Regions from separate parts of the Salinicoccus sp. CNSTN-B1 genome, predicted to be linked through region 4. Evidence: riboswitches for the same ligand, from Rfam matches in the RefSeq annotation. Region 4 holds a riboswitch; each other region holds the start of a gene.
What was found. A riboswitch is a leader RNA that binds a small molecule or an ion and turns the genes downstream of it on or off. The one in region 4 is predicted to bind S-adenosylmethionine.
Positions count from the first base shown of each region.

Region 1: another riboswitch for S-adenosylmethionine. It lies ahead of metK (methionine adenosyltransferase); the one in region 4 lies ahead of ACYF68_RS09205 (methionine ABC transporter ATP-binding protein).
Region 2: another riboswitch for S-adenosylmethionine. It lies ahead of ACYF68_RS00685 (O-acetylhomoserine aminocarboxypropyltransferase/cysteine synthase family protein); the one in region 4 lies ahead of ACYF68_RS09205 (methionine ABC transporter ATP-binding protein).
Region 3: another riboswitch for S-adenosylmethionine. It lies ahead of ACYF68_RS12385 (methionine ABC transporter ATP-binding protein); the one in region 4 lies ahead of ACYF68_RS09205 (methionine ABC transporter ATP-binding protein).

Region 1 is NZ_JBTWMN010000004.1:1,060,800-1,068,393, reverse strand. Features, by position in the region: gene ACYF68_RS06430 (FAD/NAD(P)-binding protein) at 1-455, opposite strand, end outside; gene ACYF68_RS06425 (FAD/NAD(P)-binding protein) at 371-709, opposite strand; gene ACYF68_RS06420 (hypothetical protein) at 827-997, shown strand; gene ACYF68_RS06415 (fluoride efflux transporter FluC) at 979-1,164, shown strand; gene ACYF68_RS06410 (fluoride efflux transporter FluC) at 1,161-1,520, shown strand; gene ACYF68_RS06405 (NAD-dependent succinate-semialdehyde dehydrogenase) at 1,554-2,933, opposite strand; gene ACYF68_RS06400 (nuclease-related domain-containing protein) at 3,016-3,924, opposite strand; gene metK (methionine adenosyltransferase) at 4,114-5,307, opposite strand; SAM riboswitch class I at 5,407-5,510, opposite strand; gene ACYF68_RS06390 (hypothetical protein) at 5,706-6,587, opposite strand; gene ACYF68_RS06385 (SH3 domain-containing protein) at 6,741-7,331, opposite strand; gene ACYF68_RS06380 (hypothetical protein) at 7,415-7,594, opposite strand, start outside.
Region 2 is NZ_JBTWMN010000004.1:93,338-100,931, forward strand. Features, by position in the region: partial or broken gene ACYF68_RS00650 (aldehyde dehydrogenase) at 1-312, shown strand, start outside; gene ACYF68_RS00655 (MATE family efflux transporter) at 373-1,743, opposite strand; partial or broken gene ACYF68_RS00660 (Na+/H+ antiporter family protein) at 1,801-3,113, opposite strand; gene ACYF68_RS00665 (general stress protein) at 3,302-3,652, shown strand; gene ACYF68_RS00670 (DMT family transporter) at 3,734-4,048, opposite strand; partial or broken gene ACYF68_RS00675 (DMT family transporter) at 4,055-4,383, opposite strand; guanidine-I (ykkC/yxkD leader) riboswitch at 4,430-4,524, opposite strand; gene ACYF68_RS00680 (alpha/beta hydrolase) at 4,617-5,363, opposite strand; SAM riboswitch class I at 5,492-5,587, shown strand; gene ACYF68_RS00685 (O-acetylhomoserine aminocarboxypropyltransferase/cysteine synthase family protein) at 5,657-6,934, shown strand; gene ACYF68_RS00690 (homoserine O-succinyltransferase) at 6,935-7,594, shown strand, end outside.
Region 3 is NZ_JBTWMN010000004.1:2,105,188-2,112,781, reverse strand. Features, by position in the region: partial or broken gene ACYF68_RS12425 (Mur ligase family protein) at 1-1,240, shown strand, start outside; partial or broken gene ACYF68_RS12420 (DUF488 domain-containing protein) at 1,367-1,713, opposite strand; partial or broken gene aroD (type I 3-dehydroquinate dehydratase) at 1,823-2,598, shown strand; gene ACYF68_RS12410 (thioredoxin family protein) at 2,630-2,947, opposite strand; gene ACYF68_RS12405 (Spx/MgsR family RNA polymerase-binding regulatory protein) at 3,079-3,441, shown strand; gene gcvH (glycine cleavage system protein GcvH) at 3,505-3,885, shown strand; gene ACYF68_RS12395 (toprim domain-containing protein) at 3,951-4,358, shown strand; gene ACYF68_RS12390 (thioredoxin family protein) at 4,309-4,590, shown strand; SAM riboswitch class I at 4,666-4,765, shown strand; partial or broken gene ACYF68_RS12385 (methionine ABC transporter ATP-binding protein) at 4,840-5,855, shown strand; partial or broken gene ACYF68_RS12380 (methionine ABC transporter permease) at 5,855-6,543, shown strand; gene ACYF68_RS12375 (MetQ/NlpA family ABC transporter substrate-binding protein) at 6,582-7,460, shown strand.
Region 4 is NZ_JBTWMN010000004.1:1,546,393-1,553,986, forward strand. Features, by position in the region: gene mreD (rod shape-determining protein MreD) at 8-526, opposite strand; gene mreC (rod shape-determining protein MreC) at 528-1,376, opposite strand; partial or broken gene ACYF68_RS09190 (aminotransferase class I/II-fold pyridoxal phosphate-dependent enzyme) at 1,652-2,819, opposite strand; gene ACYF68_RS09195 (MetQ/NlpA family ABC transporter substrate-binding protein) at 2,816-3,619, opposite strand; gene ACYF68_RS09200 (methionine ABC transporter permease) at 3,621-4,280, opposite strand; partial or broken gene ACYF68_RS09205 (methionine ABC transporter ATP-binding protein) at 4,273-5,285, opposite strand; SAM riboswitch class I at 5,349-5,451, opposite strand; gene ACYF68_RS09210 (hypothetical protein) at 5,842-6,840, opposite strand; gene ACYF68_RS09215 (hypothetical protein) at 6,953-7,594, opposite strand, start outside.

The DNA of each region.
Region 1 (7,594 bases), 490 kb from region 4:
ATTTCTTCAGTAAAATGACGCAGTGTAATTTCTGTCCGCTCTCCCCTGACAGAAGGCATTTCACCACTGCGGGAAAATAGGGATACTTTTTCCACTTGCTTATCTATAATCAGATAACGCACACAGTCAATCGCCGAAAGACCTGCACCGAGGATTCCGATGTTGTCATCTTCAATGTCTGCGAGTTTCCTTGAGAGGGGGTACGGATCATAAAGGAAGCCCTGACTCCCCTTAAGGTTATAGGGGTCACCGTACCTGAGCTGTCCGATGGTCAGAAAGACGCGGTCATATAACACTTCCTCCTCTTCTATGGAAAGTGTGAATTTCCCGTTGCTGGAATCATATTCGATGCCGTCGACTTTAGCGTATCTCAAGTGGACCCCTTCGTGTATAGACGCAATCGCCTCCAACTGGTCCTTAACATAATCCCCAAATTGTTGACGGCTGGTATACACCTCTTTCCCATTTTCTGATTTAAGCCAAGTTCCATAATCCGGGTGGCTCTCCCAAGAGACATTTCGTCAGCAGGGACATTGATGAGCAGATGCTCATTATCTTCCTGATAAGCTTGCCCTCTACCCATCGTATACGCGTTATCATATACATCAACGGTAATCTCACTAGTGAATCGTTCATCGTGCACAAGATGGCTTAATATGGATACCCCTGTCACGCCACCGCCTATAATCGCCACTTTAGTCTGCTTCATACACCCACACTCTCTTCCTTCTTTACTTATGGTACATTATATAGGTATATGAAAGATTTTGCATTTTCATTCTTGTTTTAAGGAGGTCGGGCGGATGAAAAAGTATATTATCATTTCATGTGGCGCCATGATGGGGCCCTTTCAAGGTATGCGATTGCGTTGTCTTTGGCCACGCTGACGCCCTTTTTCTTTACTGCCACATTGGTCGTCAACCTTCTTGGCGCCTTCGGCATAGGCTTCATCTTCAGAAATTGGCGGCGCGCAATCGATTGTGGCATGACTTTTTGATTACGGGCCTCCTTGGCAGCTTTACAACATTTTCCCTGCTCACCTATGAAAATTATATACTGGTGGAGGCCGGAGATCTCCTGGCACTTTCCATTTATCTGGCGATCAACTTGTTTGGTGGATTCATGCTTGCATTTCTCGGCATGAAATCAGGAGGTGCTTCATGATTAAAATAATATTCCTCGGCGTTGGTGCCGCTCTTGGGGCTTCATTGAGAAGTTACATATCAACACGCCCGAAACTGAAGAGTCTCGCCTTTCCCCTCGGGACCCTCATCATCAATTCAGTCGGCTCTTTTCTGATGGGACTCGTCATCATGTTCCTGAGTACAGGCGGGACACTCTATTTAATCATGGTTACAGGATTCCTAGGTGGGTTCACCACGTATTCATCGTTCACCCTCGATCAATTGAAGTTATATGAACAAAGCCGCTATAAAGCGTTCATCGCATATTCGCTTTTGATGTTTACCGTGCCCTTCCTGGCCCTTCTACTTGGCCTTTACGTTTCCTCTCCATTATAAAAAGTCCGCCCGGCATGGGACGGACTTTTTGTTTTAAACGCGCATGGATGTGATTTTCGTTTCGAGATACGGTTCGATGCCTTCAGGGCCGCCTTCACGCCCCATTCCGCTTTCCTTAAGTCCGCCGAACGGAATCTGTGCTGCACTTGGTTTACCATTGTTCCAGCCCAACACACCGAAATCAAGACCTTCCTGGAGCTTGATGCCATCGCGGTAACTTTCTGTGAAGAAATAAGCTGCCAGACCATACTCGGTATCATTCGCTTTTTCAATTGCTTCATCCAAAGTGGAAAAGGTCTGGATTGGAGCTACCGGTCCGAACGTCTCTTCATTCATGATGACCATCTCATCAGTGGCGCCGGTGATTACTGTCGGCTCGATGAAGTATCCTTCCTCCTTTGAGCCTTTACCGCCCGTCAGGATCTTACCACCTTTCTCCTCTGCATCATTGATGTGTCGCATTACCTTGTCGTAACCATCTTCGTTGATCATCGGTCCTATTGCGACGTCTTCATCAAGACCATTGCCCATCTTCAGCTTCTTCGAAGCATCTGCAAATTTTTCGCTGAAAGTTTCGGCAATGTCTTCATGGACATAGAAGCGGTTGGCACATACGCATGTCTGTCCGGAGTTTCTGAATTTGGAGGCGATCGCCTGCTCGACGGCCATATCGATGTCCGCATCCTTGTGGACGACTAGAGGTGCATGTCCGCCCAACTCCATGGTGATGTTCTTGACTGTTGAGGCAGCACCTTCCATCAATGACTTTCCGACAGCCGTGGAGCCTGTGAATGTTATTTTCATTACTTTATCAGACTCTGTGAAAGCCTCACCGGCATCTTTACCAGAAGCGGTAACGTATTGGACGACACCTTCATCGAATCCTGCTTCCAATGCCAGATCAAGGAATTTCATTGCAGATAGTGGGGTTGCACTTGCAGGTTTGACCAGGAAAGTACAGCCAGCCGCAACTGCCGGCGCCACTTTGCGGGCCATCATCGCAATCGGGAAGTTCCATGGTGTAATAGCCGCGACTACGCCAATAGGCTGTTTGGTCACTACCATGCGCACATCATCTTCGTGCGGTGGTATGGTGCGGCCATATACACGTTTTGCCTCTTCAGCATAATAATCGACATAGCTGCGTGCATAGTCGACCTCACCGCGTGATTCCTGTAGCGGCTTACCATTCTCTTTCGTTATCAATTCAGCGATTTCCTCTTTGTGTTCACTTATCAGCTTGGACCACTCTGTAAGTAGCGCACTGCGGTCATGAGGATTCTTTTTCTTGAACTTTTTGAACGTTTCATGTGCTTTTTCAATTTTCCTGTCAATATCCGCTTTATTCTCTTTTTTCACCCTGTCGATTTCCTGACCTGTTGCAGGGTTCAGTACAATGATTTCTTCAGACATAAATGATTGCCTCCCATTAAATAGAATAAAAGCCTTATAAGAAAATTATAAGGCTTTCAGTCCATCAAAACAAAAGTTTCGCTTATGGATTCAGTTGGAATATCGCTTCTGCTATTTCATCCAGGTCTTTAACCGTATACTGGAACCGGCCGTGGAAGACATATTTCATGAAGAAATTCTCAAGTTCCTCCTCGCCCACCAATACTTTTATGGAAGGGTCACTGGAGTAGTTCGCGATGGAATAGTTGCCGTTGTCTTTAGGGTTGAAGTAGATGATCGGCACAACATCGTACTGGAGCTTGAAGATATTCTTGAGTTTTTCAGCAGAAATTTTAGTTTCTTCAATCGTTTCATTATAATGGTTGACTGCCACATTCTGCTCATTTCCCTTTTCGAATATCAACGTCTGCTCTTTTGCCTTGTCAATATCCAGAAGATCAAAGAAATGTTCTACATAAGGCAACTGATCAAAATTCTCTTCATTGACGCCATGCAGTATATGCCCACTCCAATATTTGGAGTCGATCAAATAGATGCCCGTCCGCGTAAGTACCAGATGATCGATTTTACGGGTGTTCGTGTAATTGCGTGAAGGCAGATACACATTGGATAGTATGTACATATCCGTCTCCCTGATCTTTTCATCTGCCACAAGGCGGTCCTTCAGCTGTAGGAGTGACAAATCGGTCAAGTACTCTCCCTTGTCCACGGTAAACTGGCGCAGGCTTGAAAGTTTATTGTTGAGCAATGTCGTCTCTTCATGGTATTTCTCATTGATTGACGACAATTTCTCTTCATGTTCCTGGCGCTCGGCTGCATTATCGGCCTCATATTGTTCGACCAGTGCGTCCTTCTCTTTATCATACTCCTCCTGGAGCGTTTTCACTTTGCCTCTATTCCTGAAATAATAGACCAGGAACGCAATTGCAACGATAAGAAGCAGAATTGCCACCACGATGAATATCGGATTGGTAAAAATATCTGTATTCATGGACTTTCCTCAATTCCTTTCCTGTTTGACTTTCCCGTCTTAATTAAGACTCCGTTCATTATACCGGAAATGATATATCTTTACATGGGAAAAGCGCGCTTTTCAGGGAAAATAATGTACCTGCATATAAATATACCGGATTAGCGCACTTATGTAATATAGCCCCCTGTTTCGAAGGGGGCTATCCATTTATTTCATCGCGACGCTCTCAAGTTCCGTCTTTATGGCAGTGGCTTTATCAATCTTCTCCCATGGGAATTCCGTGTCGTTACGGCCGAAATGGCCATAGCTTGCCGTCGCTTTATATATCGGGCGCTTTAGGTCGAGCATATCTATGATGCCATCAGGCGACAAGTTGAATTGCTTCCTTATAACCGCTACGATATCCGATTCACTATATTCAGACGTTCCAAATGTATCGACTGAGATCGAGACCGGCTCGCTGACCCCTATCGCATAAGCCAGCTGAATTTCACATTTTGCAGCAACTTTCGCTGCCACGATGTTTTTTGCGATATAGCGCGCAACATAGGCTGCAGAACGGTCGACTTTAGTCGGGTCTTTACCGCTGAATGCGCCTCCACCATGGCGGGCATATCCTCCATATGTGTCGACGATGATCTTGCGTCCAGTCAATCCTGCATCACCTTGGGGGCCTCCGATGACGAAACGCCCCGTCGGGTTGATGATATAACGCGTGTCCGCGTCAAGCAGTTCTTCAGGCACCACCTCACGGATGACGTGGTTGATGAGATCTTCGCGGATCTTTTCCGTCTCCACTTCTTCATGGTGTTGTGAGGAAATGACGATGGTATCTATTCTCTTTACATTATTCTCTTCGTCGTACTCCACAGTCACCTGAGTCTTGCCATCCGGCCGCAGATAATTGATGATTTCTTCTTTACGTACATCTGTCAACCGCTTGGCAAGCTGGTGTGCCAAGGCGATCGGCAGCGGCATGAACTCCTCTGTCTCATCGCACGCAAAACCAAACATCAGACCCTGATCGCCTGCCCCTGTTGAAATGGTTGCCGAATCGCGCGTTTCAAAAGCGTCATCAACACCTTGGGCGATATCTTCAGACTGTTCATCAACCCCCGTCAGTACTGACATCGTCTTATAGTCATAACCATATTTAGCGCGGATATAGCCAATATCTTTGACCGTCTCCCTGACAATTTTAGGGATATCTACATAAGTATTTGTACTTATCTCTCCAACAATCAGTGCCATACCGGTATTGACCACCGTCTCGCAGGCCACCCGGGCATCTTTATCCCCTTTCAGTATCTCATCAAGTATCGCATCGGAAATCTGGTCTGCAATCTTGTCGGGATGACCTTCAGTAACAGATTCCGAAGTGAAAAGTCTACGCTCTGCCATTAACTTTATCTCCTTTAAGTATATTAGCTATCTCCCACTGCAAAAATGCAAAAAAATAGAGCCTTTTTCTCCATAAGACGAGAAAAGGCTCCGCTCTTCCCCTTATCGATCAGAATCACTTCTGCATCCTTTAGCACCTTTCTTCAGTAAAGAGGTTGCTGGGCTTCATCGGGTATGTTCCCTCCACCGGCTCTTGATAAGAGATAACTTAACCTATAATATACTAGATGAGAGGTTTCAAATCAAGGTAATAATATTTGTTAAGTAGCATATGAGATTGTTAACATCGAGTATAAAGTAGTATTTAACCACTTCTCATTAATTAATCTTTATTTTATACATAAAGTGGTTGTTCGTCAAATTATAAATTAAATATATTAAACCCATCCACTTTATTTCTACTGTTTTATTTTTTCCTCCAATGTACGAATCTCCATAAGGAATATCAAGATGAAGTAGAGCTTATAAAAATGGTTTTCATTAGCATCATCCAAATCTATAGCAGTATGAAAGACTTGATTTCTATTTATGATACCCATCTCATTGATGCTTTTCACTTTGTGGTTATCAGGTTTTTCTTGGTCGTAATATCCAAATGTGTTCTCAATTATTTTTACATTGTTCTTGAAAGCTTCGGTGTAGGTGTCGATGAGCTTCTGTTTATCTTCATCATCTATTTCTTCATTAGCAAGTTTCTCTATATGAGCTTCTAAAAGACCACTTATTTCACTGACCCGAACAATTTCCCCATCTTTATCGGCCAGTTTCTTAATGGTCTTTTCAATCAAAATGATTAATACAGGGATGGAGTTCAACCTGTAGCCCAATCTCATCAATGTGAACTGCTTATTAATGAAGGTCGTATTGCTCTCACCTAGAAATCTACACAGGTTGGCTTCCAAATCTGCCTCAGTGTCTTCAAATACTCCATACAAAATCTTCAATAATTGTTGCTCATCCACAGCATCTTCATCTTCGTCCTCATATTCCATTATTCCATACATATCCAAAAACGCAATCTCTACAATTACTGCCCAACCATTATTACTCAGTTGTTTGTGAAATCTATCATTCAATTCATCAACATCTATTGAACTTAACACTTCAAAAGCTTCATAGATATTTACAAGATACTTATTTAGTATCTCTTGGTGCTCATTCAAAGTTTGGACTGCTTTAGCTGCCCTATCTTGTATCGGCTTAAAAGCTTGGCTCATTTTTTCCATTCTTTTTTGATTATCTTCCAACATCTTATTTATTTTTCTACCAAAATCGTCCATTCTGTCCACTCCTTTCCTTTAGTTTAACACCTCTTTCTTAAAAAATAACACAAAAAAAGGACTGAACACTCATAAGAGTATCCAGTCCAATTCTCATCTTGAATCATCATCATCTTGCTAAGTATTTAAACTCTTATATGTAAAGGAACAGTTCTATTTCCAAGTACCCCAATCTCTACCGACTTTACCAGACCTAGCATTCCAAGTCTTAACTGGAACCCACTGGTCAGACTTCAAATCGAGCAGCCAAATGTGTCCATCGGCTCTAGCTTGCTCTCTGTAATCCAGTCTTTGACCTGGCTTCATCCAACCAGAAGATGGAGCGCTAAGCTTTGGTGAGCCCTTACGCTTCTTGATAGGTTTGCTTCCATTAATCCAAACACCTCTAACTGTTCTCCACTGAGTGCCATGCCTGTTAGTTTTCCACTTAGAAGAGGTATTCTTTTTCTTTGCTTTCTTTGGTTTGGCAGGTTTCTTCTTGCCTGACTTAATTCTATTAAGCTCTGCCTGAACTCGCTTCTTAAATTCGTACCACTCTTTGTTATAAAGAATGACTGCTGGACACCATTTCCCTGTATTGAATCTATCAGCTTTCTTTTTAGTAGAAGGGTGAGCATTTCTTGCGTAGTTCATATCAGTTATTAGATGACTGTAGCTTACCTCCTCTACCTTAAACTTGTTTTCTTCTGCCATTTTTACAAACTCATCATAATCTATCTTCTTAGTTTTTGTTGTTGTTGTCATAATATGAGACTCCTTTATAATTTAAGTTGTCTCTCCATTTGTTTATAGTCTGCCTCTCACTTCAGACTGTGTTACTTATATAATTATTTACTCAACGCTTTCTTAATTTTCTCTTCATCAATGATGAATTTATCTCCGAATATCTTATCCAGTTTTTCAATAGCTTTCATGAAATCTTCCTTAAACTTCAAGGCTGATTTAGTGCTACTGTCCACATCTTTTCCGAATGCTTTATTGTTGTTGTACTGCTCGTCTTTCAATAT
Region 2 (7,594 bases), 1.5 Mb from region 4:
GATGTAAGGGATCTTCCTGATCCATTGGCATTCTATATATTCACTGATAAAAAATCTGAAGCCAAGCGTGTAGTACGTGCTGTTCCTTTCGGCGGCGGTGCAATAAACGATACCGTCTTCCATCTGGCTAATCCACACCTCCCGTTTGGAGGACGCGGTAATAGCGGTATGGGAAATTATCATGGCAAATACTCATTCGACACCTTTACACATAAAAAGAGTGTGCTTGATCAGACTACCTGTTTCGATTTTCCATTCAGGTATCCAAGTTCAAAATTGTTCTCAAAAATCATTAAGTATATATGGAAATAAATAAAGGAGGATGCCTAGGCATCCTCCTTTATTTTCTTATCCTCTATTTCAATTGAATACCTATAATCCCTCTTGTAGATGTTCTTGTAATTTCTTCTTCTCAATAAGCCTGAGACGTATATAAAATCCAATAGCTGCACAAGTCAACCCTGCTATGATTCCAATCCAGAGCCCATAGAACTCAAACGCTGAATATGCGGCAAGAACATATCCTGTAGTCATTCCTATAAACCAATAGGATACGATTGCAATGATCGAGGGCCATACTACTTCTTTATAACCCCTCAATATACCTTGGAAAGCTGCCTGCAGAGCATCAGAGAATTGGTAGACGATGGCAAAGAGGAATAACGGCATCGTTATCATAACCACATCCGGATCTCTGGTGTACAGGTATGAAATGGGCTCCCTGAACAAGTACAGTATGATGGAAGCCACACCTACCAGCCCAAGACTCGAAGCAACCCCCATCGTCCTATAAAGCTTTGCTTCTTCAAACCGTCCTCCACCTGCACTGAAACCAACAACAATAGTCATGCTCATCGAGATGCTGAGGGGCAACATGAAGAGCATCGTTGTAAAATTCAAGACAATCTGGTTCGCAGCAATGATTTCCGTCGTGAACATGATGCCAATCAGTAGCGTCATCATTGAAAAAATGCTCGTTTCTACAAATATGAGTATGCCAATCGGTATGCCGACTGCAAGATGATGACCTATAACGCTAAAGTCAGGCAGAGTGAACCGCTTTAATACTTGAAAATCCTTCAGCTTCTCGACTTTCAAGACCATGCCGGCTGCTATGAATAGTATCAACCAATAAGTAATCGCTGTGGCAACACCTGCCCCTACACCACCAAGTGCCGGTAGTCCAAATTTACCGAATATGAATGCATAGTTGAAGAATACGTTTAACGGCAATGATGTCGCTATAACATATAGCGATATGCGGGTCAGACCTTGTGCATCAATGAAATTGCGCAGTACACTGAATAGAAATAACGGCAGTATACCAGTAGAAAGGGCCGCAAGGTATTTGTACGCAATATCATGGACTGAAGCATCCAATGACATCAGCACCAACAAGTCATCCAGGAAAAAGAAACCTAATACAGCCACGGAAACAGTCAAAGCACCGGCTATATACATCGCTTGGTTCACTGTGTGATTCACTTCATCTTTCAAACCAGCACCTAACAGTTGTGCAACAATTGCTGTAACGGCTAAAAGAACGCCATTGATCCCGGTGGAAACAGGGGCCCAGAAGCTGGAACCAATTGCCACCCCTGCCAAGTCAGCCACTCCTGCCCTTCCCGACATCATCGTGTCGACCAAGTTCATGGAATATAGTAGCACCTGCGTCATCAGTATCGGCCATAATATCGTGATGAATTGCCGCCACATCTCTCTTTTAGATTCTGTATGATACATAATGTCACTCCTCAACTCTCCATTAATCCACTATTAGAAAAGCAGATGCTCTCCAACCTATAGCACCATTCCTGCAACAAATCCGGCAATGAGGACTGGGATATTAAGGAAAACGAAGGTGGGTACACAAGTATCCCATATATGATTGTGCTGGCCGTCTGCACTTAACCCTGCGGTCGGACCAAGTGTCGAATCGGAAGCAGGTGAGCCTGCATCTCCGAGAGCACCAGCCGTGCCAATGATTGCAATAATGGCAGTGATCGATAGTCCAAGTTCCAACCCCATCGGAATAAAAATGCTTGAGATGATCGGTATTGTAGCAAATGACGATCCTATCCCCATAGTGACGACCAGTCCAACGAGAAGCATTGAAATGACTATCAGAACCTTTTGGTCTTCCAGTGCACCTGCGATGCCATCAACCAACGAATTGACATGTCCGGTTTCTGATATGACAGACGCAAATCCGTTTGCTGCAAGCATTACAATGCCGATATACGCCATCATTTTAATGCCGGCTACCAATTCATCATCAAGCTGTTGCCATTTGAACTGGAAAGATAAGAAGAAGACCATTATTCCAGCCAAAGCCCCAAATATCATGGAATCGGTCATTATTTGAACGCTGAACGTTATAATGATTGCGATTATCGCAATGGTTATGGTCTTGCCGTTGATTTGTTTAGGCGTGTCGTCACCAATTTCAATCGTTTTATAATAACGGCGTTTCCTATAGAAGAACAGTGCAACAGCCAGTCCTGCTACGAAGCCAGCCGCGGGTATGATAAGCGCAGGAGCGACTTCGCTAAAAGCAATTTCCACCCCTGCTGATTGGAACCCGGTCACGATGGTATTTTGGAATATCTGTCCAAATCCGATAGGCAGCACAACATAGGGGAAGGTCAATCCGAAAGTCAAAACGACTGCGATGAGACGACGGTCAAATCCAAGTTCATTCATCAGACTCAGCAAAGGCGGGATTAATATGGGGATAAAGGCAATATGTACCGGAATCAAGTTTGGCTCATTATGGAGATTGCCAATAAGGCAAAAACAATCGACACTTTGGCGACAATCCGTGCTTTTTTGGATTGTTCTTTTTTCAGGGTTCTGATGATGAAACCCACCAGCACTTCCGTGATGCCGCTATAGGCGATTAAAGCTGCAAATCCGCCAAGCAATGCATAGCTCAACGCTATCTCTGCACCACCAACGATTCCTTCCGTAAAGATGCTGATAACCTCTCCATACCCCATGCCGGCCACAAGACCACCAGCAAGTGCGCCTATGAAAAGGGCCAATACCACATTCAATCTAAATAGGCTCAATAATATCATTACCAGTACTGCAATCAGAACTGCGTTCACAATCAGACACCTTCCGTTCTTTGGGAATTATAATATTGTAATACTAAAGAGTGAGCAAAGTTTTGTCAATGCTTGTATATAGCCACACTTTTGCAAATGTAGCTTAAAATTATGGTAGGAGTCCTTATGTTTAGTTGAATTATCTACCGGGAATTCAATAGGGATTATGTAGATGGATTGGGGGAAATTTCATGAAACCATTCATTAGACTCTATAAAGATCAGGATGTCTTCCAAAAAGCCGTAGACACGCTTATCACTAACAATGTAAATCGCAGTGATATCTATATCCTTTCATATGATTATGATTACACCAAGGAAATTGTCAGCAAAATGGGTATCAACACAGCCGGGGTCATTGAAATGGGAGTCAAAGAAAGTATAAATGCTGCTTTAGAAGAAAGGGATACAACCATGAGAAAACAATTCCAGGATTTCGGTTTCAGCGAAGATGAGGCCGAGCGTTATGCAACTAGTTCCAATGAAGGAGAGACAGTTTTAATCGTGACAAATAACACCAATCTGGAAAAATACCTGGACTGATGTGTAGAAGCCGCTTCTATTGAAAGCGGCCTCTTTCTCTAACAATCTGCCACAATAGTTCCCTTTAATCTTAGATTGCTCCTAGGAAATGAGTTTCAATCCTACAACAGCAGAAATAATCAATAGTATGAAAAAGATGCGTCGCCAATCTCTGGACTCCCCGAAGAAGAACATCCCAAGAAGTGCGCCTCCGGAGGCCCCTATTCCCGTCCACACAGCATACGTCACACCCATCGGCAATGTTTCCAATGCGACTGCCAGGAAGAAGAAGGATAAGCCAAAGCATAGGAGTAGGAGGAATAGGGCAGGGAGCGATTTGTCGTTATGCAATTTATTGATGGAAAGCACACCGCATACTTCAAACATTCCAGCTACTATAAGTGATATCCACGCCATACTAACCCCCTGCCTTTCCTTGCCATCTGTAACTATCTTCAACCCTATTACCCCAATCAATATCAATGAAATCAAAGTGATCTTCAATGGTAGAAAGGGTGCCCGAACAAGATGATTTCAGAGAGCACAGTCCCGAATGCACCCAGTCCTACAAAAACTGCATAGACTGTACCTACTGGAAGATATTCTCCTGCATTAATCATCAAGTAGAAGCTGACAAAAATCGCAATGCCTGTAAACAGCCAATGATACCATGAAGTTGAGTGGGTCAAACCAATCACCCACCCTACTTCAAAAACACTTGCAATAAATACTTTTATCCATTGTATATTCATCATTTTCCTCCTAATCCGTAAAAAAAGCCCGGGAGAAAATAGATTTCTCTCCCAGGCTTTTATCCCTCCGTGTCATGATCCGCTCATGCGCCATCTCTCGGACCAGTCCCATTAGATGGCGGAACCCTAGACGGCTTCATATGAATTTATTGTAAAGTTTAACTGTTTTCCTAGGGAATTTCAAGCGCACGAGCTTTGGAGTCATTCACTCTGTAGCTACATCCTATATATCTTTAGCGCTTCCACGATAGGCCGTCCATAAATCTGATAATGTCTTCAAAAAGTATTTCCTGTTCCCGGCTACGAGTCATGAGATGGCTTGTATCTGAATATCCTTTGACATGTTTTTCTTCGATCTGCAATTCATCATAAATCTGCAGCGCACTATCCCTATACGACTCAGCATCTCTCTCACCGTATTTTACCGCTACAGGCACATCGATTGCCGATAAACGCCCATGTACTTCATCAATCATTGTTTTGAAATCTTTTAGGCCCTCCATAGGCGCTTCTTCGATTTCCTTAACCTTTTCTTCTATCTCTTCATTCGAATGCCCAACGAACTTCATGAAATTGCGTGTGTAATCTATCATTCTTCTGTTGATGCCATCACTATCCTTATCCATAGGTACCGACATCGCCACTATTCCTTTTATACCTTCAAGCTCTTCGCCCGCTTTCAAGGAAAGGAGCCCTCCAAGAGAGACTCCAGCAACCGCAATTTCATCGTGTCCATCTTTCTTGAGGCTTTCGTAAGCTTCTTCTACATCTTGCCACCAATCTTGAGGGCCCACCCTTGCCATTGCATCAGGCCCCGTACCATGTCCTGCCAGGCTGGGTGCCGATACCGTGTAGCCTTCATCCTTCAAATGTTCTGCCAAGTTCTTCACATCCCTTACTGTACCCGTAAAAGAATGCAATAGGATGATTGCCCTATAACCACCTTCATGATATATAGGAGCAGGTTTGACAATCTTCATGCTCATTCCCCTTTTCATTGTTTCATTTCATTTTCCTTATTAGATACTTTACCAAACATCCTTAAAGTTTTTTAAAATGTTTGACAATTAAACATTCCCTATAGTATTATAGCTCTTAATTCAATATTCACTTATCAAGAGCGGTGGAGGGATTGGCCCTATGAAGCCCGGCAACCTTTTAGGTAAGGTGCTAAATCCAACAGGCATGTCCTGAAAGATGAGCGACTCAAGAGTCTCCCTTTATCTTTGGGCAGACTCTTTTTAATTTTAATATATTATCTGGAGGTATGGAAATGTCGAAACACTATCGATTTGAAACAAAACAGTTGCATGCAGGCCAGGAAGTAGATACAGACACCAAATCACGCGCGCTCCCAATCTATCAGACCACTTCTTATGTATTCGATGATACTAAGCACGCGGCTGAACTATTCGGTCTGCAGGATGCCGGCAACATATATACGCGCATCATGAACCCTACGACTGCAGCACTTGAAACACGGGTCTCCGATCTTGAAGGCGGGGTTGCAGGCCTGGCTGTCGCGTCAGGCATGGCTGCCATTACCTATGCCATCCAAGGTGTTGCAGGTAACGGTGATCATATCATCTCAACGACCAGCCTATATGGAGGCACATACACTCTATTCAGCCATACCTTCAAGAAGTTCGGCATCGAGACAAGTTTTGTTGACACAAAGGATCTTGATAACGTTTCACGTGAAATTAAACATAATACAAAAGCGATATTCATTGAAACAATCGGCAATCCTGAAGGCAATATAGAGGATATTGAAGCATTGGCTGAGATTGCTTCAACTCATGGCATCCCTCTCATTGTCGATAACACATTTGCCACACCTTACCTTTGCCGTCCACTTGAGTACGGAGCTAATGTTGTTGTCCATTCTGCAACTAAGTTCCTTGGTGGACACGGTACTTCTATAGGTGGTGTGATTGTGGACGGTGGGAATTTCAATTGGAACAACGGCAAGTTCCCAGGTCTTACTGAACCCGACGACTCATACCACGGGCTTGTTTTTACCGAGGCATTCGGCCCGGCCGCTTACGTCTTCAAACTTCGAACTACATTATTACGTGATACAGGCGCTGCGATATCCCCCTTCAATGCATTCCTACTGGTACAGGGCATCGAAACATTATCTTTAAGGATGGAAAGACATGTTGAAAATGCAAAAGCCGTAGCAGAATATCTCGAAGATCACGAAAAAGTACAATGGGTGGATTATGCGGGCCTTAAGTCCAGTAAATATAATGCTCTTCAGAAAAAATATCTTCCGAAAGGCGCCTCCGCCATATTTACTTTCGGGGTGGTAGGCGGATATGAAGCCGGAAAACGTTTCATTGAATCTTTGGAGCTCTTTTCCTTGCTCGCTAATGTCGGTGATGCAAAGTCCCTGGTGATCCATCCCGCCTCTACGACACACTCACAGCTCGACGAATCTGAACAGTTGAAAGGCGGAGTGAGACCTGAAGCCATCCGCGTATCTATAGGCTTGGAACACATCGATGATATCATTGGTGACCTTGAAAAAGCTTTGGGTGCGATTTAAATGCCGATAAAAATAATTGAAGGTCTGCCTGTCAAGGAACACCTGCACAATGAAAATGTCTATACGATAGAAGAGCATCGTGCATATACTCAAGATATTCGTCCGCTACGCATTCTTATTCTGAATCTGATGCCTAAAAAAGAAGAGACGGAGTTACAGCTTCTCCGTCTCCTGGGTAATACACCGCTGCAGGTCGATGTGGATTTCATGCATATGAACAGCCATATTAGCAAGAACACACCCACCAGCCACCTTCAGAAGTATTACCACACGTTCAGGGAAATAACTGACAGACGGTATGACGGCATGATTGTAACCGGTGCGCCAGTCGAAAAACTGGATTTTCACGAAGTGGATTATATAGACGAATTGCGCAATATAATGAAGTGGTCCGAAACTCATGTATTCTCAAGATTCTTCATCTGTTGGGGAGCCCAATTCGCATTGAACCATTATTTTGGCATCCGTAAGTTTTTGCTTTCAGACAAACTATTCGGCGTATTCGACTATGATAACATCAAACCGTACCACCCCTTATTGAGAGGGTTCGATGATGTCTACCGGGTCCCCCAATCCAGGCATGCCCAAATAGATTGTAGGGCGGTCCAGCATACAGAGGGACTTGAGGTATTGACTAGGCATGATCGCTTCGGTCCGGAC
Region 3 (7,594 bases), 560 kb from region 4:
ACCGGGTCATGTGTTCATGCTCAAAAACTCTGCAACTTCAGAGCATTATTTTGATGCTGCTTCAGCCAATACTCCTGCTTTCATCATCACGGATTTTGAGGTCGGCCGTTTTGATGACAGAAACGTGCCTGTAGTATATGTCGAGGATTTCATGAAAGCCGCGAATAAGATGGCAGAATTTTTTTATGGTAAGTCTATAAAAAAACTTAAATATATAGCAGTCACTGGCACGAACGGGAAGACGACAGTCAGTCATTTCATCGGCAGGCTACTGTCTAACCTCGGTTGCAGAACGGCAACTGTGGGTACTCTTGGAATATTTGACGATGCCTACCAGAAAGTGCCGTTCCGACATACTACTCCAACCACACCAATGCATCTGGAGTTCGCTGAAATCATCAAACATTTCGCCGATCGTGACTATGACTACATCGTCTATGAAGCGACGTCGATCGCCCTGGATCAGCGGCGTACTGATTTTATCTGGAATGATATGGCCATATTCAATAATTTCAGTCCGGAACACCTCGAATACCATGGAACTGTAGAGGGATATTTGGCAGCGAAGTTGAAATTGGCTGAACGGAGTACATGTATCATGGCGAATGCCGATGTACCGGAGTATGCTTCATTGACGCGCCAAGGGAGGCATTTCTCCAAGCTTGGAGGCGCCTATTATCATTATCGGACAGAGCCTGACCACATCAATCTAAACATCGGCGGATTGAGCTATACGGTTTCACCAGGATTCATTGGAGAACATAATTACATCAATCTGGCTACTGCTATCTTCGGACTTGTGGAGGCAGGTTTTTCAGCTGATGCTGTCACAGAAGCTTCAAGAGGCATCCAGGCACCGGTGCATCGGTTCGAAATGTTTTCAGAAGGGCATTATGACTTCATCCTGGATTTTGCCCATACCCCCGTCGCCATCAATGAGTCCATATCGAATGCGATGAAGTATGCGGAGGCAAAGGCCAAAAATCTGATGGTCATGGTGACGGGCATCGGATTAAGGGGACAGGATAAAATCAGGAAGACTATGGAAATGGTGCCGCAAAATGTCCCTTGCCTTATCCTGGCAGCAGAGCAAGTCGGCTACGAAGATGAGGAAGCGATCGTCCAGATGATGGAGAGGCACTTGCCGGAAAGCTACAATGATATGGAAATAATCACTGCGTTCTCAAGGCAGGAAGGTATTGTGCAGGCGATTGAACACGCAGGAGAGGATACCCTGATTCTGTTGACAGGGATCAACGAACCCCAGAATTACCGGGGCGCCATGGTGGAGCATGATGATCGGGAGTTCATTTCAAAATATATTAGCGGGAAGCAGAATAAAAAGATAGGACCCTTATTGAAGGGCCTATCGCATATTTTCTACGTATTCCTTGATGGCTTCAGCCTGATTGTACTGCGTGTCCTTTGCGCTGTACAGCAGGGTGACATTATGACCGTCACTTTCTTTCCGGAGTGTTTCGAGAAGCTCTTTGTGTTCTTTGAGTTCCTTGAAGTAATCTTTCTTGAACGTCTCCCATTTTTCCGGGTCGTGGTTGAACCACTTCCGAAGGTCATTTGAAGGAGCGAGTGATTTGTGCCATTCATCATGGTCGAGATCTTCTTTTTGATGCCCCTTGGCCACACTCCATCGACCAGAATGCGTTTTCCGTCCTGGGAGGAAGAATCGTCATACACCCTTTTTGTTTTCAACATGATATCACCTCATTATGATCGTGCCCTTTATTGTATGAGGGCAAACAAATAAAAAATAAAATGGATATATAATTGAAATTTTTATCCATTTTATTTAATGTATAAGTAAATGAAGATAACGTGGGGGATTACTATGAATATTAAAGGTGTAGATATCGGAGCGGGCATGCCGAAGGTGGTTGTATCCTTCTCGGGTAATTCAAAGGAAATGATTGATGAGGAAATGGAAGCGGCAAGGAGGAACACCAGTGCATTCGATATCCTTGAAATCAGGAGTGATGCATTTGATGCGTTGAGCCGTGAAGATCATATAGAAATGGTCGAATATATCACAAGCCATATGGCCGGGTATCCGATCATCTATACGTACCGGACATTAAAAGAAGGTGGGAAAGGCCAAAAGACGGCAGCTGAATATGAATCATTGCTTGCTGATGTGATGGAACGGTGCAGCATCGATATGGTGGATATTGAATTTTTCATGTACGAAGACATCATCGATAACCTCGTCGCACGCGCGAAATCCAAGGGGATAGGCATCATCCTCAGTCAGCACGATTTTCAGGACACTCCCCACTTTGACGAAATGATGGCAACATATCGGGATATGCTCGAAAGCGGAGGAGACATTTTAAAGTTGGCCTACCAACCAGTCGGGGACGTGATGTCCTCAGCATATTGAGTGCAGTCCATGATGCCCGTCAACAATTTGATTGCAGGGTGGTCGGCATCGCAATGGGGGAACTCGGGAAGATTACCAGGGTGGCCGGCGGAGTTTTCGGTTCATGCCTAACCTACGGTTACATACTTCACAAAGCTGCACCTGGCCAGATTCATGCAGAGGATCTGAAGGAAAACCTTAGGTTGTTTGAGGAAGATAAATAAAAAAAGTGCCTCGGAAGGGCACTTTACTTGATTATATATTTGATTTCAGGAATTCCTGGACGGATTCAGGTGACTTGGCATCTGCAGAATGCAGGTGGGCGAGCTTCTTGCCGTTCTGGAAAACAAGCAGGCTCGGAATCCCCATGACATCATTTTCATCCGCAGCTTCAGGCACATCATCCCGATTCAGTTCATACCAATCAATGTGATTGTATTCTTCCAAGATGGGATCGATGAACATGTTCATGCGCGTGCAGTCCGGACACCAGTCCGCGAAAAACTTGATGATGATCTTATCATCACCTTGAATTTTTTGGCTGTAATCATCGTATGCAGTAATCGGCTTCATAATCATACTCCTTTATATATCGATATGTTTCAGTCTACCATCTTTTTTTATAATATGAAATTATGCCAGGCCCCAACACCCATAGAAAACTTGAAAACAATATCTTATAATTAAACTACTGGAGGAAATTGATGACTATATTGTATGAGTATCCAAAATGTACGACTTGCCGTAAGGCCAAAAACTTCTTGAAAGAGAATGATATCCCTTTTGAGGATATCGATCTCGTGAAAAATCCTCCATCCGGAGAGAAAATATCGGAAATGGCCAAGAAATCGGGAAAAAGTTTGGATGAATTCTTTAATTCACGTGGAAAAAAGTTCAAGGAACTGGATCTCAAGACGCGCCTTGATACTTTATCCGACGACGAGAAGCTTAGCCTGCTGGAGGCGGACGGGCTACTCATAAAACGGCCGTTGCTCTATCACGAAGAAACCGTCCTGCTCGGTTTTAAAGAGGCAGAGTATAGGAGAACTTTTGATATGGGTGATTAACCTTGCTTAAATGGCAAAGTATGTGAGAATATATATGTGTATAAGAAAAAGGAGGTTTTTATTGTGGCATCACCAAAAGAATTCAAGTATTCAGAAGACCACGAATGGGTCAAGGTGGAAGATGGTAAAGTAACACTCGGCATCACTGAGTTTGCACAATCAGAACTCGGGGACATCGTATTCGTCGAGCTCCCTGCTGAAGGTGACGATATTACAGTTGGGGAATCATTCGGTAGCGTAGAATCAGTTAAGACAGTATCTGAATTATATGCACCGGTAAGTGGTACAGTAGTCAAAATCAATGAAGAGCTGGAAGATAGCCCTGAACTCGTCAATGAATCTCCTTATGAAAAGGCCTGGATGCTTGTTGTCGAACTTTCCGACGATTCACAAGTCGATAAGCTGATGGATGCGGATGCTTATGATGAAATGGTAGACGCATAGAACACTTGAACTCTGGACATTGTCCAGAGTTTTTTAAAACCTATCATGAACCAGAGGTGATGGCTGTGCAGGTTTCTGATAAAATACTCATTGTAGAGGGAAAAACAGATAAGCACCGCATCGAGGAAGTACTGGTGGAGCCTGTACATATAATATGTACGCATGGTACCATGGGAATCTCCAAGTTGGATGAGATCCTGGAAGAGTCGAATGGCTCTGATGTCTATATCCTGACCGATTCAGACAAGGAAGGCAGAAAGATCAGGCAGTGGTTCAAAAGGCACATTAGTGAGGGCACGCACGTTTATATAGATTCGAACTATGGTGAAGTGAGTCGGTGTCCACTTGATTATCTGGCGATGTTGCTCGCACACCATGGATTTTACGTTGATGAAAGACTGCTCATGAAAGGTAAGTTCGAAAATGAAGAAATCCTCCGAAAAAATCGATATAATCAGTCGTATTCAAGCTGAAGACACTTTCATCCTGTACTGCTATGCGCCAATCTGTGCTAATTGCCGAATTGCTGAAAAGATGCTGGACATAGTGGCAGAGATGAAAAACTTCTCCTATACAGCAGTGGACTTGAATTATGAAAAAGAATTGATTGAGACATATCAGATCCGCTCTGCGCCAGCACTGCTCCTTTTTAAAAATGGGGAGTTGAAGGAAGAAATCTATGCATTTCACTCCGTCCCCATTTGACAGAAAAATTAGAAGAATTTTTTGTTGACGCCTAGACCGACTGGTGCTATCATGGTTAACAATCGAATAACAAGACTCTTATCAAGAGTGGTGGAGGGAAGTGCCCTATGAAGCCACGGCAACCGTCATTATGACAAGGTGCTAATTCACTAGATCTTAGGATCGAAGATGAGAGGCTGCGGATCATACCAGAAGCCTACTCATTTTTTGAGTAGGCTTTCTTATTTTTATAGGCAGGAGTGGAGCATGATGATAGACATAAAAAAAGCGACCAAAACATTTAAGACTAAAGCTGCAGATATAAAAGCAGTGGACGGGGTGGATCTGCATGTCCGTCAGGGAGAGATATTTGGGGTGATAGGCTACTCTGGGCTGGAAAGTCCACACTGATCCGGCTGCTTAACGGCCTCGAGCGGCCAACTTCAGGTGACGTGGTAATCAGCGGAGATGCCCTCACTTCGATGACGCGTCCTGCACTTCGGAAAAAACGTCAGAAAGTTTCTATGATTTTTCAGCATTTCAATCTTCTCTGTCGAGGACGGTCGCTGAAAATATCAGTTTTCCGCTTGAAATTGCCGGTGTGCCAAAAAAGGAGCGTGAGAAGAGAGTCGCTGAACTGATTGCTTTGGTCGGATTGGTGGGGCGTGAAGATAATCATCCAAGCCAATTGTTGGGCCGAAGCAACGGGTGGGGATTGCCCGCGCATTATCCAACCGGCCCGAAGTGCTGCTGTGCGATGAGGCGACAAGCGCGCTCGATCCGGAAACGACCGATGAAGTGCTGGATCTGCTGGTCAGGATTCGGGATGAAATGGACTTGACTATTGTTCTGATTACCCACGAAATGCATGTGATCCGTAAAATCTGTGACAGAGGTGCTGTCATGGAGAACGGCAAGGTAGTTGAAACGGGACCGATCATAAAATTGTTCCAGAATCCTGAACATAGCGTGACGAAACGATTTGTCAAAGACGATATCAATGATGAAGAATCAGCACTGTCTTTTGAAGAGGTAAAGAGATGTTCCCAGCTTCAAAGATTCTGAAGCTTGGATTTGTCGGGTCCCAGTCCAAGGCGCCCATCGTTTCCCAAGTCATCAAAAAATACAACTTGGACTTGAATATATTGTCTGGCAACATCAAGCGGACCAACAACGAATCCTACGGTCACCTCTACGTTGCCATAGAAGTGGACGAAGAGAAGTTGGGGCTTCTTGGTAAGGAGCTTGCCGAGCACGATGTAACAGTGGAGGTGGAGCAGCAATGATGAATTTTGTGGCAGCATTCCAGGAAATGCTCTCTTTTGAGAATGTCAGGTGGGGAATGTGTGGACAGCTACACAGGAAACCCTCTATATGACGGTAGTTTCCACCGCGTTCACCTTCGTCTTCGGCCTGATTCTAGGCATCATCCTCTTCTTGTCATCCAAGAAAGAGCATGTAGCAAGTGCGCCGATCTATGGCGTAACGGCTTTCCTCGTCAATTTGTTTAGGGCTATACCGTTCATCATATTAATCATATTGCTGATACCATTCACTAAAGTGTTGATGGGCACCATCATGGGCTCCCAAGGTGCCTTGCCGGCATTGATCATTGGGGCGTCCCCCTTCTATGCAAGACTTGTGGAAATAGCGCTGAAAGAGATTGACAAAGGTGTAATTGAAGCAGCGGAGTCCATGGGGCAGGCACTTGGACAATCATCAGGAAAGTGCTCCTGCCGGAGTCTCTGCCGGCATTGATATCAGGAATCACAGTCACGGCGATCATGCTGGTCGGTTCCACTGCCATTGCAGGAGTCATCGGAGCCGGTGGGCTGGGCAACCTTGCCTACATGGTCGGTTTTACCAGAAAGCCAGAGCGATGTCACTCTGGTCGCAACGATAATAATATTGATAATCGTTTTTATCATCCAGTTCATTGGAGACTTCACCGCCAAAACTGTGGATAAAAGATAGCCATCATTATAAATACAATTGGAAAGTAGGAATTGATCATGAAAAAATATCTATTGTTTTTTACCCTGCTGGCATTTGCAATTCTCCTGACAGCGTGCGGTGGTTCCAAAGATGCCGTTTCAGATGACAGCGAGGAAAGTGCAGAGAATGCTGAAACAAGTGAAAACGAAGAAACTGAAGAGGCTGGCGGAAAACTCTCGATAGCCGCTTCTCCCGCCCCACACGCCGAAATTCTTGAAAAGGCAGCCAGCCTGCTTGAATCAGAAGGAATCGAACTTGATATTTCAATCGTCAATGACTACACTACCCCAAACCGTCTTTTAGCGGATGAGGAAGTCGATGCAAACTACTTTCAGCACACACCGTACCTCAAAACGGAAAAGGAATCCCACGATTATGATCTAGAAAGTGCAGGGAACATCCATATAGAACCTATGGCCGTCTATTCGAAAGACTATGATGCACTAGAAGACTTGCCAGATGGCGCAACCGTTCTCGTTTCCAACAACCCGGCTGAAGAGGGACGCTTCCTGTCATTCTTTGTAGACGCAGGGCTGATCGAAATCGAAGAAGGCATCGATATTGAAGATGCAACGTTTGATGACATCACCAAAAATGAAAAGAATTTCGAATTCAACAACCAGACAGCACCAGAACTCTTGGTTGAAATGTACAATAATAATGAAGCACCCGCAGTAATCATTAATTCGAATTTCGCGCTTGACGGAGGCTTGAATCCAGTGGATGATTCAATCGCCATTGAAGAGGGTGATTCTCCATATGCAAATCTGGTGGCAGTACGTTCAGGAGACGCAGAACGCGATGATATAAAGAAATTGATTGAAGTGCTGCAAGGAGAGGAAATCAAACAATTCATCGAAGACAACTATGAAGGAGCAGTCATTCCGGCAGAGTAGCCACAGTGGCGACAGCGTACGCTGTCGCTTTTTTAATTGAGAAAATACCCCGCTCATTTTCAATGGAAAGCTTTTTATGAAACAGAAACATGTATAAAGCATATGATGTTACATATATTAAGAATAAGGGTAAA
Region 4 (7,594 bases):
GGTGCTGTCAATCCTGCTTGAGGAGTTCCTTCCTGACCCTAGCGACTTTGCGTGCCACGACAAAAACAATCAAAAAGAGCAGCGCATTGATGAGCATGCTCGGCACCGCCCTGAGGGCCGCATAATCAAACAATGGCATATTGATCATGCCGAGTACAGAAAAGATTGCATATATATAGGCATCGTAGAAGAAAATCAGCAGGAGTACGACAAATGCCATGGCGACGAAATCTCTATGGAAGACCCGGAAGGCGGTGTGCATAAATACAACGAACGCCACCATTCCGAAGGTATGTATGCCATAGAGGGACCCTATGTAGATGTCGAGCATTACTCCGAAGACCACCGCCAAAAATATTCCCATCCTTGACCCTACATAGATCGACAGCAGCAATATGAAGATAAGCAGGGTGCGGGGCACAAAATAGACCGTCACTCCACTGATAGACGCCGGACTGAATTCTGCAAAGGTAAAGTCGATATACATGAATAGGAATGCACAGAGGAAAATCATAAGTGTTCTCATATTATTCCTCCATTGACTCCGGATTTCTTTTGATGACATGGACAAGGTCGATATCATCCATATTACTGTTCAGCTGCACATAGGCATTTTGACTCAAACCATACTCGTCGTTTTCGACTTCAACTATTTTGCCAATGATCAGACCTTCCGGCAGGCTCCCCACCAGACCGCTCGTGAAGACTTCATCGCCGCGTTCAAGCCCGCTGCGGTTTTTAATGTTCTCGACCACAAGCAGGTTGCGTTCATCATCAAACCTGCGGATATTGCCATATGCTGTATCATCTTCATGGGTAACTTGAACTGAGAGGTTATTGCCTGCTGACGAGGTCGTCAGCATTTCGACATAGCTTGAGCCGCCGTTAGCCCTGACTACGGTCCCCACCAGGCCTTCGGTGGTCATCACCGCCATGCCTTCCTTTATGCCGTCCGATTCCCCTTTATCAATGGTGAAGTTATCCATCCACTGGTCAGGTGACCTTGAGATCACACGGGCGTCGACACTTTCGTAGGAGCGTCTGGAACTGACATCCAGAGTTTCCCTCAATTCCTCGTTCTCCGCTTCAAGACCTTCTAGATCTGCTTGCATCTGCGGCAGCATTTCAAGCTGTGCATGTAGTTTCTCGTTCTCTTCAACAGCATTGAAACTGGCGGAGATCTTATTGATGATGCCACCTATGAATCCGACCGGCGCGTCTATGACGACTTGCGAACCTGCTGTCAGATCGCCGGTGAACTGCTCCGCCTTAGTGACGGAATTCCGATCCGTCATCGAGAAACCTATTAGAAGTATTAATACAATAATGCCAAAAAGTATGATCAGCATACGATTACGGTTGAAAAGCCTGTTCACGATCGAGCGCCTCCATTGATTGTTGATATCTGATTAAAAGAATACCACAATAAAGCACTGCTGATAAAGGATATGTAAATAAAAAGGAGAGGCCCGAGGGGCCTCTCCATAACAGATAAGATAATAATATATATGATATCTAGAACAGTAAGTATACATGTTCTATCAAAGGCTTTGTAGATGACATAATCATCAACAGCCTGTTATGTCGTTTTCATTACAATTATTATGTTACATGTTTAATTGTATGCTTTCAAGGGGATAAAGGAGATTATTTAATGTAAAATGCCATCTTTCCATAAATTCTGAAGCTTTTTGAAGCGTTCGACCACTTCTTTCAGCTGGGTGTCTTCCACAGCAAGGGATATGCGGATGTAATATTTTCCGCGCGAGCCGAATGGAATTCCCGGAGTGACAAGGATGGAACATTCATGGAGCAGGTAGGCTTTAAACGTCTCTCCATCAAACCCCTCCGGCACACGGATCCAGCCGAATATCCCCCTTTAATCGGATTGATTGGAATACCCATATCCAATAATGCTTCTGTGACCAGATGGCTCCTTTTGGAGAAAGTATCCTCCTGGACGGGCAGAATATCCCGGCATGTCGGAGTGCTGCTGTAGATGCCTCCTGCACCACGCCCCACATGCCCGTTTGTGTATGGTCCTGATAAGTGTTGATTGCATTGATCATTTCCTTATTTCCTACAGCAAAACCCGAACGGAATCCAGACATGTTGAACCCTTTCGAGAGGGAATATATTTCAATCGCACAGTCAAGGCTGCCTTCACTCTGGAGTATGCTTGGGTGTTTCCCATCAAATGAAAACGGGGCGTAGGCAAAATCATGGAGGATGCAGGTGCCTGTCCCTTTAAATCGCTCTATCGTACGATCGAAAAATTCGCGGTCCGCAACTGCGCCAAGGGGGTTTGAGGGATAATTCAAGTATATCAGCCGCGCATTTGCCTGCTCCTGGTCATCCAATGCATTGTAATCCGGCAGATAGCCGTTTTCTGCAAGAAGCGGCAGATCATATACCACCCCTTTCGCCAATTCAACACCGGCTGTATAATCTGGGTAGCCTGGGTTCGGCAGATAGACGCCTTCCCCGGCTCGATAAACATCATCGGAAACTGCACCAGGGCACTCTTGGTGCCGTACAGCAGTGCGATATTATCCGCTTCCAACTCCACCCGTACTCACTCTTATAGAAATCGATGATCGCATCCTTGTATGACTGTTTCCCCCGAATTGCCCGTATCGCTGGTTTTCCGGCTGATAAAGGGCTTCTGCCGCTCGCTTGAGGATGGGTTCAGGGGTCTCGGCATCTGGGATGCCAACTGCGAGATTGATCAGCGGAAGGGGACCAGATGGTGCCTCCCCGGCCATAGCCGTCTTGAAATAACTGTCAGGAATGCTCGAGAGTAGTTTATTCATCTTCATTCTCCTTCTGGTTTATCGAATCCTTTGAACTGCTCGTCTATCGTCTGTTTGAAATGTTCCGACTTAACAGCTTCGATGAGGTCTTCTGCCATTTTGCTGTCTTTATCCGAAGCATTTACGACAATCTGATTCCTGTAATTCTCATTCATATCTTCAAGCTGGAGCGCATCGGCGAGATCCATTCCGCTTGCCAGCGCAAAGTTCCCCGGCACGAGCGATAATCCGATCTGATCGACACTTCTCGGCAGCTGCCCTGAATCCTGGTAGACGAATTCCAGATTTTTATTGTTCTTTAATATATCCTTCTCTTCTATCGCAAGTAGGTTTGCATCTTCTGCAACCTCAATCAGACCGGCATCCATAAGCGTCTGGAACCCCCTCGAGGAATTGACGGGATCTAGAGGCAACGCCACTTCACTGCCGTTTTCTATTTCATCCAATGAATCATATTCGCTGGAATAGAGTCCCATAGGCGCAGTCGGCACTTGTATGAGGTTATGGAAATCCGTCCCGTTCTCCTTATTGAAGTCAGCCATGAACGATTTGTTCTGATAAAGGTTCGCGTCCAGATCTCCATTATCTAAAGCATTGTTCGGTTGGATGTAGTCGGTGTACTCCACAAGCTCCACCGTGTAGCCTTGTTCTTCCAAGGCCGGCTTCAATGCAAAGTTCACCATGTCGCTGTAGGGACCGGTGGAAGCGCCGATCGTGATCACTTCCCCCTCCCCTTCGTAGAGCAGTGCGCTGCTTCCTATGATGACAGCAAGTGTTGACGCAAGGAATATCAGTATCCCACGCATATCAGTTCCTCTCCTCTCTTTGGCTCAAATAATCCCCGATTATCTGGATGAGTTGGACAATTATAATCAGAATGACGACAGTCGCGATCATCGTCACGGTGTCGTAGCGGTAGTACCCATATCGTATCGCAAGGTCTCCGATGCCGCCCCCGCCGACGACACCTGCTGTGGCGCTGAAGGCGACGATGGTGATGATCGTCAGCGTAATCGCCTGGGTGATTCCCCGCTTCGCTTCCGGAATCAACACATCCGTAATGATCAGCCAGAGTGATGCGCCCCCGGCAATGCTCGCTTCAATCACACCTTTATCCACTCCATTGAAGCTTGTCTCCACCAGTCTCGCAAACAGCGGAATGGCAGCTAAAGAGAGCGCCACACTGGCAAATACCGGCCCGTGGGAACTGTTTGTCAGCCAAGTCGCAATCGGCATGATCGCCACAATCAATATGATGAAAGGGAACGACCGGATCACGTTGGTCAACGCCCCCAAGAACTGGTTCAGCGGTTTTATTCTATAGAGCAGCGGATTGGCGGTCACATACAACAATATACCGAGCGGGAGCCCAAGCAACACCGCAAAGAATATGGATATCGAGACCATCAGGGTCGTTTCGAGCAGTGCCCGGTATAACAGCGGTGTAATTTCTATCAGTCTATCCATATATTTCAGCCCTCTCTATTCCTTTTGAGTCGTCGATGAATTGCTTCAATCTAGTGACCTCTTCCTGTCTGCCTTTGATGTGGAGCATCAGAAATCCAAGGGGCATATCCTGGATGTATTCGATTCTGCCGTTCAAAATGCTTATATCGCAGTCAAAATGACGGTAGAGTTGGTTTACATAGTTCGCTTCCGCATGTTCATTCAGGAATTTGATGGTGATCACTTCAGACTCGCTGTTCAGTTCGATGTGCGGGGGATAATGAAATCATATATATCCTGAACAAACCCCTTCGTCACTTCGTGTTCTGGATGGCTGAAGATCGCGTAGACGTCATCCATCTCCACAATCTCCCCTGCCGTCATCACGCCCACACGGTCAGCAACCTCTTTGATGACCTCCATCTCATGGGTAATCAATACAATGGTGATCCCCAGCTCCTTGTTGATCTTCTTAAGCAGTTTCAGAATCGTCTTTGTCGTATCAGGATCGAGCGCGCTCGTCGCTTCGTCACATAGAAGCACTTCAGGATCATTGGCCAGCGCCCGCGCAATACCAACACGCTGCTTCTGTCCGCCACTTAAATTTTTAGGATAGTTGTCCATCTTGTCGCCTAAGCCCACAAGCGCCAGCAGCTCCTCAATACGCGAGGGCACTTTCTTCTTATCGTAACTGCTCGCCTTCAACACAAATTCTATGTTCTGGTAGACAGTTTTAGTTTCAATCAGATTGAACTGCTGGAATATCATGCCGATCTTCTGACGTTTTATACGCAGGTCCCTTCCTACCAACTTCTCCAAATCCGTTCCATTAACATTGATGCTGCCGGTAGTCGGCTGCTCCAGCAAGTTGATCAGGCGGAGCAGAGTACTCTTCCCCGCCCCACTGAAGCCGATCAGACCGAAGATTTCTCCCTCACGAATGGAGAGGGTCGTCTTTTTCAGTGCTTCTATCCTTTTCCCTTTAACAAAATATTCCTTAGAGACATCGGTAATTTCAATAGCCACGCCACCACATCCTTTTTATATTAAAAACAAAAAGCCATCTGCTAAATGCAAATGGCTTAAAGATATCTATCTGCCAAGCATCAGCTTGTAGGATTTAGCACAGTACCATAACAGCCTGTTGCTGAAGCTTCATAGGGCCCAATCCCTCCACTTCTCTGGATAAATGTATTTAATTGAATGAATCTCACTTTACTCGAAACATATTGAATTGTCAATATATTGACGATTGTAAAATTAAGCTTGACACTTAAAAATAGTACGTATGACATACTCAAAATGGTTTTCCGAGACATCTCAGATTGCTAAACGACTTTGCCGCGCCTGGCAGACAGGTTTCATGGTTCAATATCTCATAAAAACCAAATGACTATCCACATTTAATAATGAATTCAACCATCTGAAGGGGGACACCATTGTCGGCGTCGGTCATGAGGGTAAGTATTTTAACATGATTGACTAAGCTTTTATCTCATCAATTGACACCAGGAGAAACCATATCCTCAGAGAAAAATTAGACTACCGTGCACCTTGAATTAGCACTCCGAAAATCAACTCATTAAGTAGTCAATGTGCTAATATACGCTCTCAGTCTTTCTAATTCTTCTTCCACCTCTTCTATATATAGTTTGCATTCTAAATTATGCTCTCTTTCATCTCGCACTTTTTTAACACCTGCATTAGCTATAAATCCTTCGTTTTGTAATTTTCTTTCTGATTTTCCTAGCAACCATTCCATGTGTTCTAAATCATGCTTTAGTTTTGTTATACTTGTTTCAGGATCCATATCATTTATAAATTTTTTAATAGCTTTATAAATATTAGACACCTCATCACTGTTTTTTGAATGAACAAAATTAAAGCTATGCTCGTCAAAACTATGATGCTCTTGGTTTTGAGCATTCCAATTAATTAAATCATTTTTAATTACTTGTAGATTTTCATTACCTCTAAATTTTTCACTTAGCCTCGAATAAATACTTTCTAATGAAGTTTGTAAAAGATTCCCTTTATTTACATTACTAAATTTAGCTGTTAATTCCAAACTGTTATCTACGCAATATTTAGTCGCTACAGTTTCAAACCAAATTCTACAATAAATAAGGGCTTGACGTATATCATACTTTTTCAATGCCTCTCTAATTTTAGAATCAAAACCAACATTATACTGAATTATAACCGAACCGTGATTTGAGTAATTTATTATATAACTTATATTGTCAACATTTTTTTTATCAATTGAGGAGCTGTACTCATTACAAAATCTCTCCCAAAATAATCTATCATGTGTTGTAATTATTAATTGAGTAGTTTTTAAGTAGTCATCATTAAACATCATTTTTATTATATTTGCACGATGGTCACTGTCTATAGCGTTTACAACGTCATCAAAAATTAAAAAAGGCACTTTGTTATTTTCTGCTACAGCTAGCATCAATGATAAGCCTAAAGTTCTTAGATGTCCTTCACTAAAACAAGAATGAGCATCTACTTCTACATCGTCTTGGGCATTTTTAACGTATATCTTATAATTATCATCTATTAGTTGAAATCTCACTCCAGTTATTTCTTCAAATGAACTATCTTCGCTGTTGATTTGTGTATAATACTTTAGAATTTTCCCTCAATATCTTCAATCCTTTCACGTTCTAATTCTAGTTTAAATTGATTTATATCGCGATAAAAATGTTGATATTCCACCATGATGTCTTTAAGAAACCTATTATGTTTCTCTTCTTTTTAAATTCTTGCTTTAAATGTTTTTCTTTATTTGTAAAATCTTCTAATGAACTTTCCAATCCTTTTAATTTATATTCAGCACTTTCTAATTGTGTTTTATAAGTATTTAGTTCAGTTATCTTACTATTTATTTCAGAAAGGCTCTTCTTTAATTCTTTGATTACTGTCTCTCCCTGTTTAACCTCTTCAATAACTCTTTTTAGCTCTGAGAAATAATTTGTAATAGATGTTGAGTTTTTCTTTAGATTATCTAGAAATATTTTTATGTAATTTATACGATTATAATAACCATCCTTTTCATTCAAATAATATAGTAAATTCTCCAATTCTTCTTGTTTAAGATTTTCGAAGGATTCTGAGTTGTTTTTATAACCGTTAACATAGCGTGCAATAATCTCGTAAGATTCGTTATTTAAATCTGCTTCTAATTTTTTTTTCTCTTTTTCGAGGTCAACTATATCTTTTAAATGTTCTAACTCTTTTTCTGCTTTTTGCAATGGATGAACATTAGTACTTTTTATAGGAGTCTCACATGCAGGACATTTTTCATTTTGTTGATCTTCAAAAATGCT